DNA from 2 places in the Deinococcus detaillensis genome. Region 2 is predicted to be linked to the other one. Evidence: riboswitches for the same ligand, from Rfam matches in the RefSeq annotation. Region 2 holds a riboswitch; the other holds the start of a gene.
What was found. A riboswitch is a leader RNA that binds a small molecule or an ion and turns the genes downstream of it on or off. The one in region 2 is predicted to bind cobalamin.
Positions count from the first base shown of each region.

Region 1: another riboswitch for cobalamin. It lies ahead of FNU79_RS16965 (ABC transporter substrate-binding protein); the one in region 2 lies ahead of FNU79_RS12635 (ABC transporter substrate-binding protein).

Region 1 is NZ_VKDB01000032.1:9,866-18,038, forward strand. It holds gene FNU79_RS16945 (cobyric acid synthase) at 1-416, opposite strand, end outside; gene FNU79_RS16950 (pyridoxal phosphate-dependent aminotransferase) at 409-1,401, opposite strand; gene cbiB (adenosylcobinamide-phosphate synthase CbiB) at 1,394-2,260, opposite strand; gene cobO (cob(I)yrinic acid a,c-diamide adenosyltransferase) at 2,269-2,889, opposite strand; gene FNU79_RS16965 (ABC transporter substrate-binding protein) at 2,886-3,752, opposite strand; cobalamin riboswitch at 3,922-4,060, opposite strand; gene FNU79_RS16970 (adenosylcobinamide-GDP ribazoletransferase) at 4,455-5,201, shown strand; gene FNU79_RS16975 (histidine phosphatase family protein) at 5,198-5,767, shown strand; gene cobU (bifunctional adenosylcobinamide kinase/adenosylcobinamide-phosphate guanylyltransferase) at 5,754-6,284, shown strand; gene cobT (nicotinate-nucleotide--dimethylbenzimidazole phosphoribosyltransferase) at 6,299-7,417, shown strand; gene FNU79_RS16990 (VIT1/CCC1 transporter family protein) at 7,437-8,153, opposite strand.
Region 2 is NZ_VKDB01000014.1:79,232-87,404, forward strand. It holds gene FNU79_RS12610 (NAD(P)H-dependent oxidoreductase subunit E) at 1-6, opposite strand, end outside; gene FNU79_RS12615 (EamA family transporter) at 83-973, shown strand; gene FNU79_RS12620 (hypothetical protein) at 1,025-1,243, opposite strand; gene FNU79_RS12625 (ABC transporter ATP-binding protein) at 1,253-2,041, opposite strand; gene FNU79_RS12630 (FecCD family ABC transporter permease) at 2,041-3,057, opposite strand; gene FNU79_RS12635 (ABC transporter substrate-binding protein) at 3,096-3,953, opposite strand; cobalamin riboswitch at 4,091-4,272, opposite strand; gene pheS (phenylalanine--tRNA ligase subunit alpha) at 4,435-5,454, shown strand; gene FNU79_RS12645 (NUDIX hydrolase) at 5,655-6,173, shown strand; gene pheT (phenylalanine--tRNA ligase subunit beta) at 6,187-8,173, shown strand, end outside.

The DNA.
Region 1 (8,173 bases), on a different contig from region 2:
TCGGCGGGGCTGCCCGCACCCTCGATCACCACCACGTCGTACTCGGCCATGAGGCTGTGCAGGGCGCTCTGCACGTGCGGCCACAAATGCGGCTTGCGCTCCCGCCAGCCCAGCGCGGTGAGTTCGGGATTGGCCTTGCCCAGCAGCACCACCTGCGAGCGGGTGTCGGCTTCGGGTTTGAGCAGCACCGGATTCATTCGCACGTCGGGCGTGACCCGCGCTGCCCGCGCCTGCACCAGTTGAGCGCGGCCCATTTCCAGGCCGTCCGGGGTCACGCCCGCGTTGTTGCTCATGTTCTGGGCTTTGAAAGGAGCCACTTTTAGACCCTCATTCGACAAAATGCGGCACAGCGCGGCGCACAGATAACTTTTTCCGGCGTTGCTGGTGCAGCCCTGAATCATGATGGCCTTACCCATACAAACTCCTTATAACCTCAATCAGCGCGGCATTCTCGCCCGGCAAGCGGGCCGACACCCGAATCCACTGCGGCAAGTCGTAGCTGGCGCAGTCCCTAACTTTGATGTCAGAGGAGAGCAAGGCGGCGCTGACCTGCTGAGCGTTTCCGACTTTAAGCAGCAAGTAAGGTGTGCCGAGGTGCTGAACTGCCCCAAACAAGCCGAGCCGCTCGGCCAAATCCTCCGCGTGACGCCGAACTTGTGGCAACGTCTGGGCCAAAAACGCCTGCGCTTCGGGCAAACTCGCCAGCACCGCCGCCGTGCTCGCCGGAACGTGCCAAGCCGGAGCCAGGTTGTCGAGGGCGCGGATCAGCTGAGCCGCTGCCAGCGCGTAGGCGGGCCGCGCTCCCACCAGGCCATGCGCTTTGCCCGGCGACAGCAACCGGATCAGGTGGGGATGCCTCGGCGGGTCGGGCAAGCCCGCGAAGGCGGCGTAGGCTTCGTCCACGATCAACAAAGCGCCGGAAGCCGCGCACTGCTCGGAGAGCTGGCTGAGCTGGTCGGGCGTCGGCGCTTGCCCCGTCGGATTGTGCGGATAACCCACGTAGACCAAAGCGGTGTTTGGAGGTAAATCGGTGGGCAGATCAGATATGACCTCGATCCGGTTGCCTTGCAGCTGAGCGGCGCGGGCCAGCTCACCAAACGGGGCGTGAAGGCTCAGCAGCGTGCCGCCAACCGGCAAAAAAGCGCGGGCAAGGCGGTGCAGCAAATCGGACGCGCCCACCGAAACCGCCACGTTTTCAGGGTTGACGCCGTGCCAGTCGGCCAGCTTACGTCTCGTCTCAAAGTAGGTGGGATCGGGGTAATGGGTGTGGTCGGCGTCAAGGAGCGCCTTCAAGAGAACAGGACTAGGGCCATACGGGTTGGCATTGACGCTGAAATCTAGACCCCTGAACGGCTCAGCGCCCGGCCCGCCGTGTGGAACACGTGGAAGGAGCTCAGGCACGACTTTTCCTTTTGACGAGCAGCACCAACAGCGCCAGACCAAAGGTGCGCTCCGCCAGTTGCAGCGCCCTCGGCAAGTCGGCGGCGCAGGGCGAGCGGCCCGCCGGGTTGAGGGTGTAGACGCCGCGTTTGTCTAATCTGATGCCCAGCGCTCCCGCAAAAGCGCTCATCGGATGCCCCGCGTTGGGGCTGGTGGTGACATAGCGATCTTGCCACCAGACTCGCCAAGCTTTTGGCTGCCCAGCCACCACCAAGGCGCACAGGGCTGTCAGGCGGCTGGGCGCGAGGTTGAGCAGGTCGTCGGTTCGGGCCGCCGGTTTGCCCACCCATTCCAACTCGGGCGTGCGGTAGCCCCACATGGCGTCGGCGGTGTTGGCGTAGCGGTAGAGGGCGGCCAGCCGCAGCCCTCCCACCCGGTAAGCCAGCAGCGGCGCGATTAGGCTGTCGGAAAGGTTCTCGGCCAAACTTTCAATCGCCGCGCCCGCCACTTCGCAGGCGCTCAGCTCGGCGGTGTCGCGGCTGACCAGGTGCCACGAAAGCAAGCGCCGCGCTTCAGGCAAGTCGTCATGGGCCAGAGCGCTATGGACTGCTCTGACGGCGTCGAAGAGCGCTCGGCGGGCGAGCAAGGGCTTGAGCAGTACGCCCTGTGCCCACCACGGCAACCGCCGCGCTTGCTGCCCCGCCGCCGCGCTGATGACCGCCCCCAGCGTCCAGGTCAGCGTGCCCTCCGCCAGTTGGAGGAAAGGCGTTTGACCCCGCCACTGCTGCCGCGCCCACTTGAGGTAATTTCCCATCCAGACCACCGGATGAAAGTGGGCGGGCGGCTCACCCCAGGCGTCCAGCGCGAGAGCCAGCAGCACGGCTCGCCTCAGTATTCCACCCCGATCTGCGCTCCAATTCCGGCGCTGTAGGCGTGCTTGACCGGCTGAATCTCGCTGACGGTATCGGCCAGCTCGATCAGTTCGGGCAGAGCGCCGCGCCCGGTAATCACCACGTGCATCAGCGGACTGCGGGCTTTCAGGGTGGCTTCCACCTCCGGCCAACTGACCCAGCCGTATTTGAGCGGATAGGTGAACTCGTCGAGCACGATCAAATCGTATTCGCCCGCTTCGATGGCGGCCCTAGCCAGTTCCCAGCCGTGCGCGGCCATCTCAGCGGAGTTCTCCAAGTTGCGCGAACGCCAGGTAAAACCGTCGCCCAGTCCTTCATACGGCAAGCCCAGCGCGTCGAGGGTGCGGTGCTCGCCGAACTTGGCATTCTCGTGCTTGAGAAACTGAAACAGCCGTGTCTTGAGGCCGCGCCCGTGCGCCCGCATCATCAGGCCCAGCGCGGCGGTGGTTTTGCCCTTGCCGTTGCCGGTGTTGACGATGATCAGCCCCCGCCGACCCTTGCTGATGCCTTCCTGCTTAATGTGGCTGTCGTTGGCTTCCTGCAATTCCTGCATGGCGGCCTCGCGGCGCTGCCGGGTCGCTTCGTCGCCCGAAGTCATTTCAGCGCCTCCGGGTGAATCAGTTGGATCAACGTTCTCAGGGCGTCGGGCAGGCGCGGCCCCGGACGCGACAGCGCGTCGTTTTGCTCGGGCGTGACCTTGAAGACGCGGCCCGCTTTCACGGCGCTCAGGGTGTTCCAGCCGGGCCGGTTCTTGGCTTCATCCAGCGTCAAGCCGACCATCACCTGCGGATTACTTTTGACGATGAGTTCGGGGGCAATTTTGGGAAAGTCGCCTAAGCTGGAAGGAATAATCGTCTGGCCGCCGGCTTTGGCGATCAGCACGCCGATAAACGAATTGGGGCCGACTGAATACGGCGCAGGATCGACTTCGTAGTAAGTGCTGACCTTGGGCAATTTGACGACGCTGGCGCTGAGGGTATTGAGTTCCGAGCGCATCTTGGTGATCAGCTTGACCGCTCCGGTTTCGTGGTCGGTCAGCTTGCCCAGCACTGCGATTTTTTCAAAAACTTCGTTGTAGGTCTGGGCCGTGCCGCCGTAGACGGTCAGACCCGCCGCCGCCAGCTTCTCGGTCAGGCGCGACCCTGCCGATTCGTCGGCCAGCACCAGATCGGGCTTGAGCGCCAAGATCGCTTCGATGTTGGGCTGGTAGCCGCTGCCGACTTTGGGAAGTTTGTTGGCGGCGTCGGGGTAGGTGCTGTACTTGTCCGCGCCGACCAGCTGATCGCCCGCGCCAATGGCAAAAAGTGTCTCGGTGTGCGAGGGCAGCATCGCCACGATTCTGAGCGGCTTACTTTTCAAAGTCACGGAGCGGCCCAGATCATCGGTGACGGTCAGCGGGTAGGTGGTGGCGGCGGCGCTGGACAGCAGGGCAAACAAAACGAAAGTGGCGGGGTGACGCATGGGTAAGCTCCGGTGTGCGTGGGCGAGAGCAGCCAGAGCGGGAGCACAGCAAAAAAAAGCCCGATCTGGCTGGGGCCAGCGCGGAGCCGTGCCGGAGGTGATCTCCAGCAGCACGCACAACTTGGCCCTCTGACGGCGAGAGGTGCCCCACACGCGGCCTTACGGCGCTTGGTGTGAGGCTTCCCTGAGAGGCATTCGGGCTTACAGAACTCAGTCTGATTACCGCTGCGCGACAGCGCCGGAATTTCACCGGACTTCCCCAACCTCAGGTGCCGGCAGCTTAGCAGAACTGGGCCGCGCAGAACTGGGCCGCGCGGAACTGGGCAGCGCGGTTAGCGGACGCCGCGCAAAAACGAGGGACGCCGCCCCGAGTGCTACACTCCCGCTGGGATCAGCGCTTGACCTGACCCGCTCTGCTTGAGAGAAGTCCGGTAAATGCTCCCAGTAAACGGGCAAGCACAGTCCGGCACGGTTGTCGAGCACGGTCGCGCCACGGTTTCAGTCCGGTTACTCACTGCACAGCTTATTGATGATCTGCTGAACTTGCTTCCGCGTCAGGAGCAGGGAAACGGCTTGCGGCCTTTTACCGGCTCAGCATCCCCGACTTTCCGACTTTGACGCGCCCCCCGCCGGGCGCTTTTTTGGTTCCGGTTGCCTGAGTTGAGGTTGACGCTTGGTTTTTACAGACTTGATTCGGTACGCGTGGTGAGCAGCCTGAGCCGCCTGCTACGCCCGGCCCACCTGGCCCTGACCTTTTTGACCACCTTGCCGCTGCCGCACGTGCGTGAGGTGGGGGAAGGCGAATTTGCGCGGGCCAGCGGCTTTTACCCGCTGGCGGGCTACGCGGTGGGCGGCGGGGCGGCGCTGGTGTGGGCGGCCTGTCAGTGGCTGCACCTCCCACCGGGAGTCGGCGCGGCGCTGGCGGTGGCGGCTTGGTTGGCCCTGACCGGCATGCTGCACTTTGACGGGCTGGTGGACGCCGCCGACGCCCTGTTTGCCATGAAGTCGCCCGCCGAGCGGCTCAGAATTCTGGGCGACGTGCATGTGGGGGCCTTCGGGCTGGCGACGGGGGTGATCGCTCTGCTGATCCGCTTTTCGCTGCTTCAGGCGCTGCCGAACGCTTGGCCCCTCTTGATCGCGGCGGTGTCGGCGCGGCTGGCGGTGCTGGCTCCCATGAACCTTTACCCGGCGGCAAGGGCCGAGTCGCTGGGCGCTCGCTCGCGGGAAGGCTGGTGGCCGGTGGCATGCTTGGTGGCCTTGCCCGCGCTGTTTTTTCCGCAGGCTTGGGCAGGATTTGCGGCGGCGCTGCTCTCGGCGCTGGGGGTGGCCGCCTTTGCAGCGCGGCGGCTGGGCGGCGGCATCAACGGCGACGTGTACGGCGCGTGCATCGAGGTGGCTGAACTCAGCGCCCTGACTGTGCTGGTCACGCTGGCAGGCTGGCCGAAATGACCTTCGATTTGTACCTGATTCGCCACGCCCAGACGCCCCGCAACGCCGAAGGCCGTTATCCCGGCAGACAGGACGACGCCGCCCTGACGCCAGAAGGGGAACGGCAGGCCCGCGCTCTGCATCTGCATGGGAGCGCACAGGTCTGGAGCAGTCCAGCGCGGCGCTGCTTGCAAACAGCAACTTTGGCAGGCCTAGATAAGCCTGAGCGCTCTCCCGCTTTGCTGGAAGCCGACTTTGGTGAGATGGCCGGACACACTTGGAGTGAATTGGAAACCCGTTACGGCACTCAGCCGCGCTGCTGGATCGACGCGCTGAGCGACCCCACTTCGGAAAGTGGCCCGCCCAGCGGCGAAACCGGGCGAGCTTTTCACGCACGGGTGCAGACCTGGCTCGACGCCCTACCCGGCGAAACAACCCTGGCTTTCACCCACGCCGGATTCATTTTGGCCGCCCTGCGCCTGACACTCGGTTTCAGTGCGGCCCGCATTCACCACGCCCGCGTGACCCACCTGAGGCGGGCGGGCGGCGCGTGGTGGCTGGAAGGACTCAACCTTGACAGACTCTAAATTGACCAAGGCGGGCAAGCTCATCTACATCACGGGCGGAGCCAGAAGCGGCAAGAGCAGCTTCGCCGAGCGGCAGGCCCTGCATTTGAGCGGCCACGCCGTGACCTACCTCGCCACCGCGCAGGCGTTTGACGGCGAAATGCGGGCACGAATCGAGCGCCACCAAAGTGACCGCCCCGCCGAGTGGATCACCCTTGAGGAGCCGCTGGACGTGGTGACGGCCCTGCAAGCAGCACACACGCCCACCGTTTTGCTGGACTGCTTGAGCTTGTGGGTCAGCAACCTGATGCTGGCCGAGCTGGAAGACGGTGAGGTGCTGGCGCGGGTGGACGACTTGCTCAGACGCAACACCGCCACCCTGATCGTGGTCAGCAACGAAGTAGGGCTGGGCATCGTCCCAGACAACGCGCTGGCCCGCCGCTACCGCGATCTGCTGGGCTGGGCCAATCAGCGCTTCGCCGCCGCCGCCGATGAAGCGCACCTGTTGGTCAGCGGCTTGCCCCTGCGCCTGAAATGAAGCGAGGAAACACCATGAACTTGTCTGATCACCTTGCCGATTTGCTCAGCAGCGTTACTCCCGCCGACCAACTGGCCATGCAGGCCGCCCGTGAGCGGCAGGCTCAGCTCACCAAGCCGCCCGGCGCACTGGGCCAGCTCGAAGAAATTTCAGTGCGGCTGGCGGGCGTTTTTGGAACCCCCAAACCGCACCCGCGCGGCGTGGCAGTGATGGTGGCGGCGGGCGATCACGGCGTGGCCGCCGAGGGCGTCAGCGCCTTTCCGCAGGCGGTGACGCCAGCCATGGTGGGCAACTTTCTCCTTTCCACCCCGGCGGGCGCGGGCGGAGCCGCCGTCAACACCATCGCCCGCAGCCTCGGCGCACAGGTTTACGTGCTGGACGCGGGCGTAGCCGCCGAATTGCCGGATCATCCCCAGCTCATTCGCGCCGCCGTCCGGCGCGGCACCCGCAACCTGAGGCTTGAGAGCGCCATGACGCGGGAAGAAACCCTGAGCCTGATCGCGGCGGGCGCGGCAGTGGCTCGGCAGGCCATCGGCGCGGGCGCGGATGTGCTGATTCCCGGCGAAATGGGCATCGCCAACACCACGCCCGCCAGTGCCCTGAGCGCCAAGCTGCTGGGCCTCGATCCTGCCGCCGTCACCGGGCGCGGCACCGGGGTCGACGACCTGACTTTGGCCCACAAAGTTGAGGTGATTCGGGACGCGCTGGCCCGCCAGGGCAGCCAACTCAGCGACCCGCTGGGCGTGCTGGCCGATCTCGGCGGCTACGAAATCGCGGCCATGCTCGGCATGATGCTTCAGGCGACGGCCCTAAAGCGGGCCATCATCGTAGACGGCTTCGTGGAAGGTTCAGCGGCGCTCATTGGAGTAGCGCTCGCTCCAGCGCTGCGCGATTATTTATTTGCCGCCGGACTGTGCGCCGAAATCGGCCACCGCGCTCAGCTCGACCACCTGAAGCTGACGCCGATGTTTGACTTGGGGCTGCGGCTGGGGGAGGGCACCGGGGGGGTGCTGGCCGCGCCGTTCCTGCTGGCCGCCGCCGCGACGTTGCGCGAAATGCTGACGTTTGAGGAAGCGGGTGTGCCGGGCGGCTCGGAACCCTCCTTGGCACTTGAGCACGGCCTTCAGGGCTGACGGAGCACAGCCGCAGACCCTACACTCCGCCCGAACCGGACACCAGCCTCGCGATCAGGAAGGCCGCGCCGGAGGCCACCGCACCCACGAACATGGTCTGGACAGCACTCTTGAGCACCGATGACCCCGTGAAACGGCCCTTGAGTGCCCCAAAGGCAAACAGAGCGATCAGGGTCAAGACCACCGACAGCAGCAGCGCCCGGCTGAGCGTCAGATTGAGTGCGTACGGCGTCAGCGGAATGATGCCGCCCGCGATGTAGGCCAGCCCAATCGTCAGGGCTGATCTCAGCGCCCGTTTCGGATCCGGTTCCTCTAAACCCAGTTCTTCTTTCATCATGAAACCAATCCAAGTCGTGCGGTTGCTGGTGATGGCCTGTGTGGCGGCTTCCAGTGGGTCGCCGGTCAGCCCATACTTCTGAAAGACGGCCCGCACCTCGCCAATCTCGGCGTCACGTTTCTCGTCAATTTCCTTTTCCTCGCGGGCACGTTCCGAGATGTAGGACTCATGTTCGCTGCGGGCTGCCAAGTACCCGCCCAGCCCCATGGCAATGCTTCCAGCGGCCATCTCGGCGATCCCGGCGATCAGCACCACGTGTCCGCTGGCAACTGCGCCCGACAGTCCGGCGGCCAGCGCGAAGGGGACGGTCAGGCCGTCGCTCATGCCGATCACGATGTCGCGCACCATCTCCGAGCCCGTGAAATGGGTTTCTCTGTGGCTGTTGACCGCTCTGTACATGGGGCCTCCTGTGACAGGGC
Region 2 (8,173 bases):
AGACATAGGCTCCTGAGCTTACAGGTTCGCGCCCTCCCCGTTGCCCTGACTTGTGACAAAGTGACGGCGCTAGAGTAAGTCCATGCCGCTCCGTAGCCTCCTGCTCGCCCTGATGATCACTTTTATCTGGGGTGTCAATTTCGTCGTCATCAAACTCAGCGTCAGTGAAGCGCCGCCGCTGCTGGTGGCCGCCTTGCGGTTTGCCCTCGCCGCGCTGCCTGCCATCTTTTTTATTCCGCGTCCCCAGATGCGTTGGCAAACTTTTTTGGGCTACGGCCTCGCGGTGGGCGTGATGCAGTTCGGTCTGCTATATTTGGCTATTCAGCTCGGCCTCAGCGCTGGACTGGCGAGTTTGCTGATGCAGATGCAGGCCTTTTTTACAGCGATGCTGGCGGCTTTCTTGTGGCGCGAGCGGCTGCCCGCCAACCAGATCGCGGGGATAGCGCTGGCCTTTACGGGCATGGCGGTCATCGGTTTGCTGGCCGATCACCACACCAGCATCGTTGGCTTGGTTCTGGTCTTGGTCGCCGCTCTCGGCTGGGCCATCAGCAACGTGCTGGTCAAGTCGGCGGGCAAAGCCAATATGCTCAGCTTGGTGGTGTGGTCGGCGCTGATTCCGCCGGTTCCCCTGACCCTGATGACCGGCCTGACCAGCGGCTGGGCCAGCATAGGTCACACGCTGACGCAGAGCAGCCTCGGCTTTTGGGCGGCGGTGGCCTTCATGGGGTACTTCAACACGGTGCTGGGCTTCGGTGTTTGGAATTGGCTCATTCAGCAGCACGGAGCCAGCCGCGTCGCGCCGCTGTCGCTCTTGGTGCCGGTGTTCGGAATGGTCAGCAGCGCTCTGTATTTTCAAGAAACCTTTCCGCCACTCAAGGTACTGGGGGCCGTGTTGGTGTTCGTGGGCTTGTTGGTGCATGTCTTTGGGGGCCGGATCGTGGAGCGCTGGAAGGTGCAGGGCGTGGAGGCCTGAGTCATACTAGACGCGCTCGAACCGCAGGAGAGCAGCGCGGCGAGAAGAGTTTTAAAGCCACTCCACGAAGAAGCGCTTGAACCGGCCTTCCGGGACGAAACGCAGCAACCACCGGCCCAGCGCCGTGAGCAACACGAACGTCGCCGCCACACTGACCAGAGCAATCGGCAACTTCCTCAAAAAGTCCGCCGTCCCCGAACTCAGTGACAGCACCACCGCCGTGATGACTATCGCCACCCAGTGCCAACCCGAAACACACAGAAAATGCATCTCTCCAGCTTAGCCCTCCGGCACCACCACCAAGCGCCCTCCGTGCCGAATCACGTCTACCTGCACGCCGTAGACCGCTGCCAAATGCTGGGGCGTCAGCACGCTTTCGGCGCTGCCCTGCGCCACCACTCGCCCTTGATGCAGCAGCAGCAGGTGATCGGCGCGGGCGGCCAAGTTGAGGTCGTGCAGCACCGCCACCACGCCCAGGCCGCTCCCCGCTTCTTGCCGCAGCGTTTCGATCAAGTTCAGCGCGTAGGCCAGATCGAGGTGGTTGGTCGGTTCGTCCAGCAGCAAGAACTGTGGATTGGCAGCCAGAGCGCGGGCCAATGACACGCGCTGCTGCTCGCCGCCCGACAATTCGGCCACCGCTCTATCGGCAAAGTGGGCGGTGTCGGTGCGCTGCATGGCGCGGTCGATGGCCTGTTCATCATCCAAGCTGAGACTGCCCAAAGACAGCGGATGGTGCGGAAACAGTCCCCACAACCACTCGCCCGCTCCGCGCCCCAGCGCCACCACGTCGCGCACTTTGGTTTCGGTGGGCAGCGCTTCCGTTTGGGCCAAATACGCCAGCGAGCGGGCACGTTCACGGCGCGAGTAGTCCGGCAAAGCGCGGCCCTGATACTGGACTTCGCCGCTCTGCACCGGCGTCAGGCCCGCCAGCGCCCGCATCAGCGTGGACTTGCCCGCTCCGTTTGGCCCGATGATGGCCGAGAAGAGCCCGCGTTCAAAAGCGGCGCTGACTTGCTTCACCGCCAGCAGATCGCCTGCCTTGACCGAGAGGTTGAGTGCTTCCAGCATTATGTTTTTTGCCGCCTAAGCAGATAAAGGAAAAACGGGCCGCCCAGCAAAGTCGTGACCACACCCACCGGCAACTCGGCGGGGCGGGTCAGGGTGCGGGCCAGCAAGTCCGACAAGACCAGCAGGGTGCCGCCCGCCACTGCCGAAACAGGCAGCAGCACCCGGTAGTCCGCGCCCCACAGCCGCCGCACCAGATGGGGCGTGACCAATCCCACGAAGCCGATAATGCCCGCGTAACTGACCGCTCCCGCCGTGCAGAGGCTCGCGGCGATGATGACCAGCAGACGCAGGCGCTCGACCGGCAAGCCCAAACTGCGGGCCGTCAGGTCTCCGAGTTGCAAGGTGTTGAGGGCTTTGGACAGCAGCAGCAGCACCCCGCCACCGATCAGCACGTAGGGCAGCAGGCGGCCCACCTGCGGCCAGCCCGCGAAGGCCAGATTGCCCAGCGTGAAGGCAAAGACCTGACGGATGCGGTCTTCGCTTTGCAGCAGCAAGTAAGTGGTGAAGGCCGTGAGGATGCTGCCCACCACCACGCCAGCCAGAATTAAGCGGGCGGGCGGCAAGCGGCCACCTTCGCGGGCAATCGCCAGCGCGATAAAGACGCTCAGCAGCGCCCCCGAGAGGGCAAACAGCGGCAGCCACAAGGTCGTCAGCCCCAGCGCGATCACCAGCGTCGCGCCCAGCCCCGCGCCACTTGCCACGCCCATCAGGTAGGGGTCGGCCAACGGGTTGCGGAAAACGGCTTGAAAGGCCCCGCCGCTCACAGCCAATGCCGCGCCCACCAAAAAGCCCAGCGCCACACGCGGCAATCTCAGTTGCCAAACGATCACGTCGTTGCCACTCAGTTCGGCTCCGCTCAGCCCATGCCTGATGGCCTGCAGGGTTTCGGCGGGCGAGATAGGGACGCTGCCGAGGCCGACAGCCAGCAGGGCAGTCACGAGGGCGGCGGCGAGCAGCAGCAGGGTGGGGAGAGAGATGAGCGCCAGACGACGAGAAACTGTAATCGCTGCGCTCACTTCACTCCCTCTCCTGCGGCTCTGCACCCGTCCCGACCTTACTTGAACAGTTCAGGATGCACCACTTTGGCCAGCCCTGCCAGCGCCTGCGGCAAACGTGGCCCCGGACGGGAAAGGAGCTGATCGAGCGCTTTGTCTTCCACCACACGGCCCAGCTTGACGGCGGGAATGGTGTTCCAGCCGGGGCGGGCTTTAGCGGCAGCGAGGTTCATTCCAAAAATAAACTGCGGGGCCGACTTGACCACCAATTCAGGGCTGATCTTGGGAAAGTCGCCCAAGCTGGCCGGAATGATATTGATGGCCCCCGCTTTGGTCAGCAGCACGCCGATAAAGGAGTTGGGGCCAACCGTGTAGGGCGTGGGGTCAATTTCGTAATAAGCGGTCGGCTTTTTAACGGCGTTCTTGGTTAAGATTTCAACTTTGGCGATGTCGCGGCGCATCTGAATGACCAGCGCTTTGGCCTGCGCTTCCCGGTTGATTATTTTGCCCAGGATTATTGTTTTGGAAAACACTTCTTCATAGGTTTCAGGATTGACCGCCACTACAGTGATTCCGGCATTGGTCAGCGGCTGAATCAGGTCGCCGTATTTGCTGACGATCACGATGTCGGGCCGGAGGGCCACCACCGCTTCGATGTTGGGCTGGTACAAATTGCCGACTTTGGGCAACTTGGTGACTTGGGCGGGAAAGTCGCTGTATTCGTCGACGCCCACCAATTTGCCGCAGCCGCCGATGGCGCACAGCGTTTCAGAATCGCTGGGCAAAAAGCTGACGATCCGCATCGGCTCAGCCTTCAGCGTGACTTTGCGGCCCAGATCGTCGGTGAGGGTCAGCGGGTAAGAAGTGGCGTGGGCAGCGCCAAGCAGCGCGGAACTGAGAAAGAACACTTTGTTCATGAGGAGTCCTCCTCCCCAACCGAAAAGCCGCCCCACCGAAGTGATATCGGGGGCGGAAATAAGCGTCCAGCCGTATGTTTGCTACAGGCCGAGCGTTTCCCTTTCCGCGAGGGGTTAGCTGCATCAGTCAGCCCTGCGCGGGCCGCTGCGGCGAGGCAGGCATTCGGACTCGGAAGGCCGTGCTCACGCGTGTTCGGCTTCCTTACCGCTGCGCGACAGTGCCGGAATGGGCCAAACAGGCCGTCACCGGGCTTCCCCTGCGCTCACTGCCCTCAGTCTACACCGCCGCTCGCCCTACACCTTGACCCGTACCAACTCAGCGGCTAGGCTAAGCAGATGTCGCCCCGCGCCGGTACACTTTCGCCGTTTATGCAACGCGGGGCCGCGCTGACTGCTTAAAGTCCAGCGCCCGTTGTCCCGCTTGTATGTCATTGCAGGCGGGGCTTTTTTTGTGCCGCACCCAGACCGAACGAGGAGAAGTATGCAAGAACAAGCACTGCAAGAAATTGCCGCCGCCGCTGACGTCGAGGCGCTGCAACAGGTCAAGACCAAATACGTGGGCAAGTCCGGCCTCGTCACCAAGGAACTCGGCAGCCTCGGCAAGCTGCCGCCCGACGAGCGCAAGGCACGCGGGGCCGAGATCAACGCAGTGCGGGCCGCCTTAGACAGCGCCCTGACCGAGCGCGAGACGGTGCTGAAACGCGCCGCGCTGGACGCCCGCTTGGCTTCGGAAGCGATTGACGTGACCCTGCCGGGCTTGAATCTGCCCGCTGGCGGCCTGCATCCGATCACCCGCGTGTACGACGATTTGATTGAGATTTTCACCCGGCTGGGCTACGACACGGTGGAAGGGCCGGAAGTGGAAGACGAGCACCACAACTTCGAGGCGCTCAACGTGCCCTGGTATCACCCGGCCCGCGACCTCCAGGACACCTTCTGGCTAGAAGACGGCAGACTACTCAGGACCCACACCTCCCCGATGCAGATTCGCTACATGGTGGATCACACGCCGCCCCTCAAGATCGTGGCACGCGGTAAGGTCTACCGTTACGAGGCCACCGACGCCACCCACGAGGCCATGTTTCACCAACTCGAAGGCCTAGTGGTGGGCGACGGCATCAAGATGAGCGACCTCAAGGGCACGGTGGCCGAGATGGCTCGGGGACTGTTCGGGGCGCGGGCCAAAGTCCGCTTTCAACCGAGCTACTACCCCTTCACCGAGCCGGGAGCCGACTTCGCGGTGTGGTGGGAAAACCCACGTGGCGAGAGCAAGTGGCTGGAGCTGGGCGGCTGCGGCATGGTGCATCCGAACGTGTTTAAGGCCGTGAACGATCTGCGCGAGGCGGCGGGCAAGGAGCGCATCTACGAGGGCAAGACTGGCTTTGCCTTCGGGCTGGGGCCGGAGCGGATCGCCATGCTCAAGTACGGCATTCCTGACATCCGCTACTTCTACGCCAACGACCCGAAGGTGATCGGGCAGTTTCGGGGAACGTTGGGGTGAGTGAGGATACAGCGGAATTGGCACGGCAAGAAGCCGCATGGCAGCGGAAGATGGAACAGATTCGTGCCGAGATGACTGCTTACGCCGCTGAAGTCGCGGGAACGATGGATGATCTTAACTCTGACTTTGAAGCAGCAGGATTGGAAGTGTGGGCAAATTTAGATGACTGAACTCCAAAACGCATCTAGAGTCAGGAATAGATGAATACTAGTTCGCTGCGCGTGTCGACTGAAACCTTTGCCATCCCCTGCGTTGGTGCAATTATCCACCGTGAAATTGATGGTCAATCTCAGATTCTGATTCAGGAACGCCAAAAAAAGAGCGGCGGCATTGAGAACGGCATGCTAGAAGTGCCTGCTGGAAAAGTGCGAGAGTACGAAAACATTTTTGACGCGCTCAGGCGTGAAGTCCGGGAAGAAACGGGGCTGTCTCTCCTCAACATTCAAGGCGAAAACGAGCAGACCGTTCGCACAGTCAACGGCTACAAGGTGATGAGCTTCACATCTTTTTGCACGACGCAAAATCTTTCGGGTGGTTACTCCATCATCTTGCAGACGTTTCTCTGTCAAGCCGAAGGAGAAATGCTCAGAAGTTCATCTGAGGCGCAAGACATTCGCTGGGTATCTACTGAGGAGTGCAAAGCGCAGCTCCAGAACAGCCCAGCAGACTTCTATCCACTTCATATCAATGCCCTGATGAAGTATCTAGACGCCCACTAAAAAAGGACAATCCATGAAACTCCCCTATTCCTGGCTCCAAGAACTGATTCCCCAACTCCCCCCTATCAATACACTTGAACCCATCTTCGCCCAGCTCGGCCTGCCGCTGGAAGGCATTGACCCCGCCCCCGCACCGCCAGCCGGGGTGCTGCTGGTCACCGTCACCGAGGCTGCCGCCATGCCCGGCACGCAACTGACCAAGCTCACGCTCGACACCGGCCCACACGGCCAGAAAACGATTGCCAGTGGAGCGCCAAACGCCGTGGGCCTGCGTGCTGGAACGATGCTGGCGCTGGTCATTCCCGGCACCAAACTGGGCGATATGGAATACGGCGTTCGCACCCTGCAAGGCGTGGAGTCGTGGGGCATGGCCGCCAGCGCCAAGGAACTCGGCATCGGTGAGAGCAGCGCGGGCTTGCTGCTGTTTCCGGCAGGCACGGCCCCAGTCGGCACGCCGCTGGCCGATGTCTGGCCCGCCGACAGCGTGCTGGACATAGAGATCACCCCCAACCGTTCCGACGCCCTGAGCGTGCTAGGCGTGGCCCGCGATCTGGCGGCCTTCCTCAAGCTGGAGCTGAAGGAGCCGTCAATGGGCTTGGCCGCCAACGGCAAGGGCCAGATTGAAGTGACTCTGCCGCCCCGCGCCGTCACGCTGGAGCGCGACCCATCCAAAAAGCTGCGCTTCGGCTCCGATCACTTCTCGGCCCGCACCGTCAGCGGCGTCAGGAACGGCCCCGCGCCGGTGGAAATGCAGCGCCGCCTGACCCTGGCCGGAATGCGCTCGATTGACCTGATCGTGGACAGCAGCAATTACGTGATGCTGGAACTCGGTCAGCCGACGGCTTTGTATGACCGCCGCGACGTGACCAACGACAAAATTCTGGTGTCGTTCGGTCTGCGGCAGGGCGAGCATGTCAAAGATCTGATGGGCGGCACGCATCAGGTTGGCCCCGAAGACTTGCTAATTCTGGACGGACGCGAGCGCGGCGTGATGAGCGTGGCCGACGCCTTCCAGACTGCCCAGACTCCGCAGACCGACGGCGGCGTGCTCGGCATCGCGGGCATCATGGGCGGCGACCACGGACACGTGCGGGCGGATACCTCGGAAGTCGTGATCGAGTCGGCGCACTTCGACCCGGTGCTGCTGCGGCGCACCGCCACCCGGCTGGGCCTCAAAACCGACGCGGTGTACCGCTACGAACGCGGCGTTGACCCGATGCTCTCGCCTCGCGGGGCCAACCGGGTGGCCGAGCTACTCACCCAGTACGGCGGCGGCACAGCAGAAGCGGGCCTGACGACGGTGGGCACGCCCGACCTCCCCGCTGACATTCAGGTGACCGGCGAACAGGTGCGCGGCCTGCTGGGGATGCACGTTGACACCGGCGAAATGGTGGACATCCTGATGCGTCTGGGCGCACAGGTGAAACGGGACGGCGACACCTTAACTGTCACGCCCCCGAGCTGGCGGGTCGATATGGTGGTGTGGCAGGACCTAGCCGAGGAAGTCGCCCGCCTGCACGGCTACGCCGAGTTGCCCGAGACCCTGCCCACTTTCAGCCCCCACCCCGACAACCACGGCGCGGGAGCCGTCAGCGCGGCGCGGCGCAGCCTCAAGGGCGCACTGGCCGGACTCGGCGCTCAGGAAGTGGTGACCTACACCTTCACCAGCGACCCGGAAGCCGAGCAGGCCCGCAGCGAGGCCCCCAGTGTCCGGCTGCAAAATCCGCTGACTGCCGAGCGCACCGGCCTGCGCACTGCTTTGTATCCCAGTTTGCTGAAAGCCGCCCAGAACCGCCCCAAAGGCGAGCGGGTGCTGCTGTTCGAAATCGGGCGCATCTTCCCCGCGTCGGGCGAAATCGAGAAACTGGGATTGCTGCTGCGCGGGCCTCTGGCCCCGAACACCCATCAGGCGGGCGTGGCCGGAAGTTTCGCCGCCTTCAAGGGCCTGCTGGAATCGCTGGCGGCGGGGCAGGGAGCGAGCTTGGAGATTCGTCAACTGC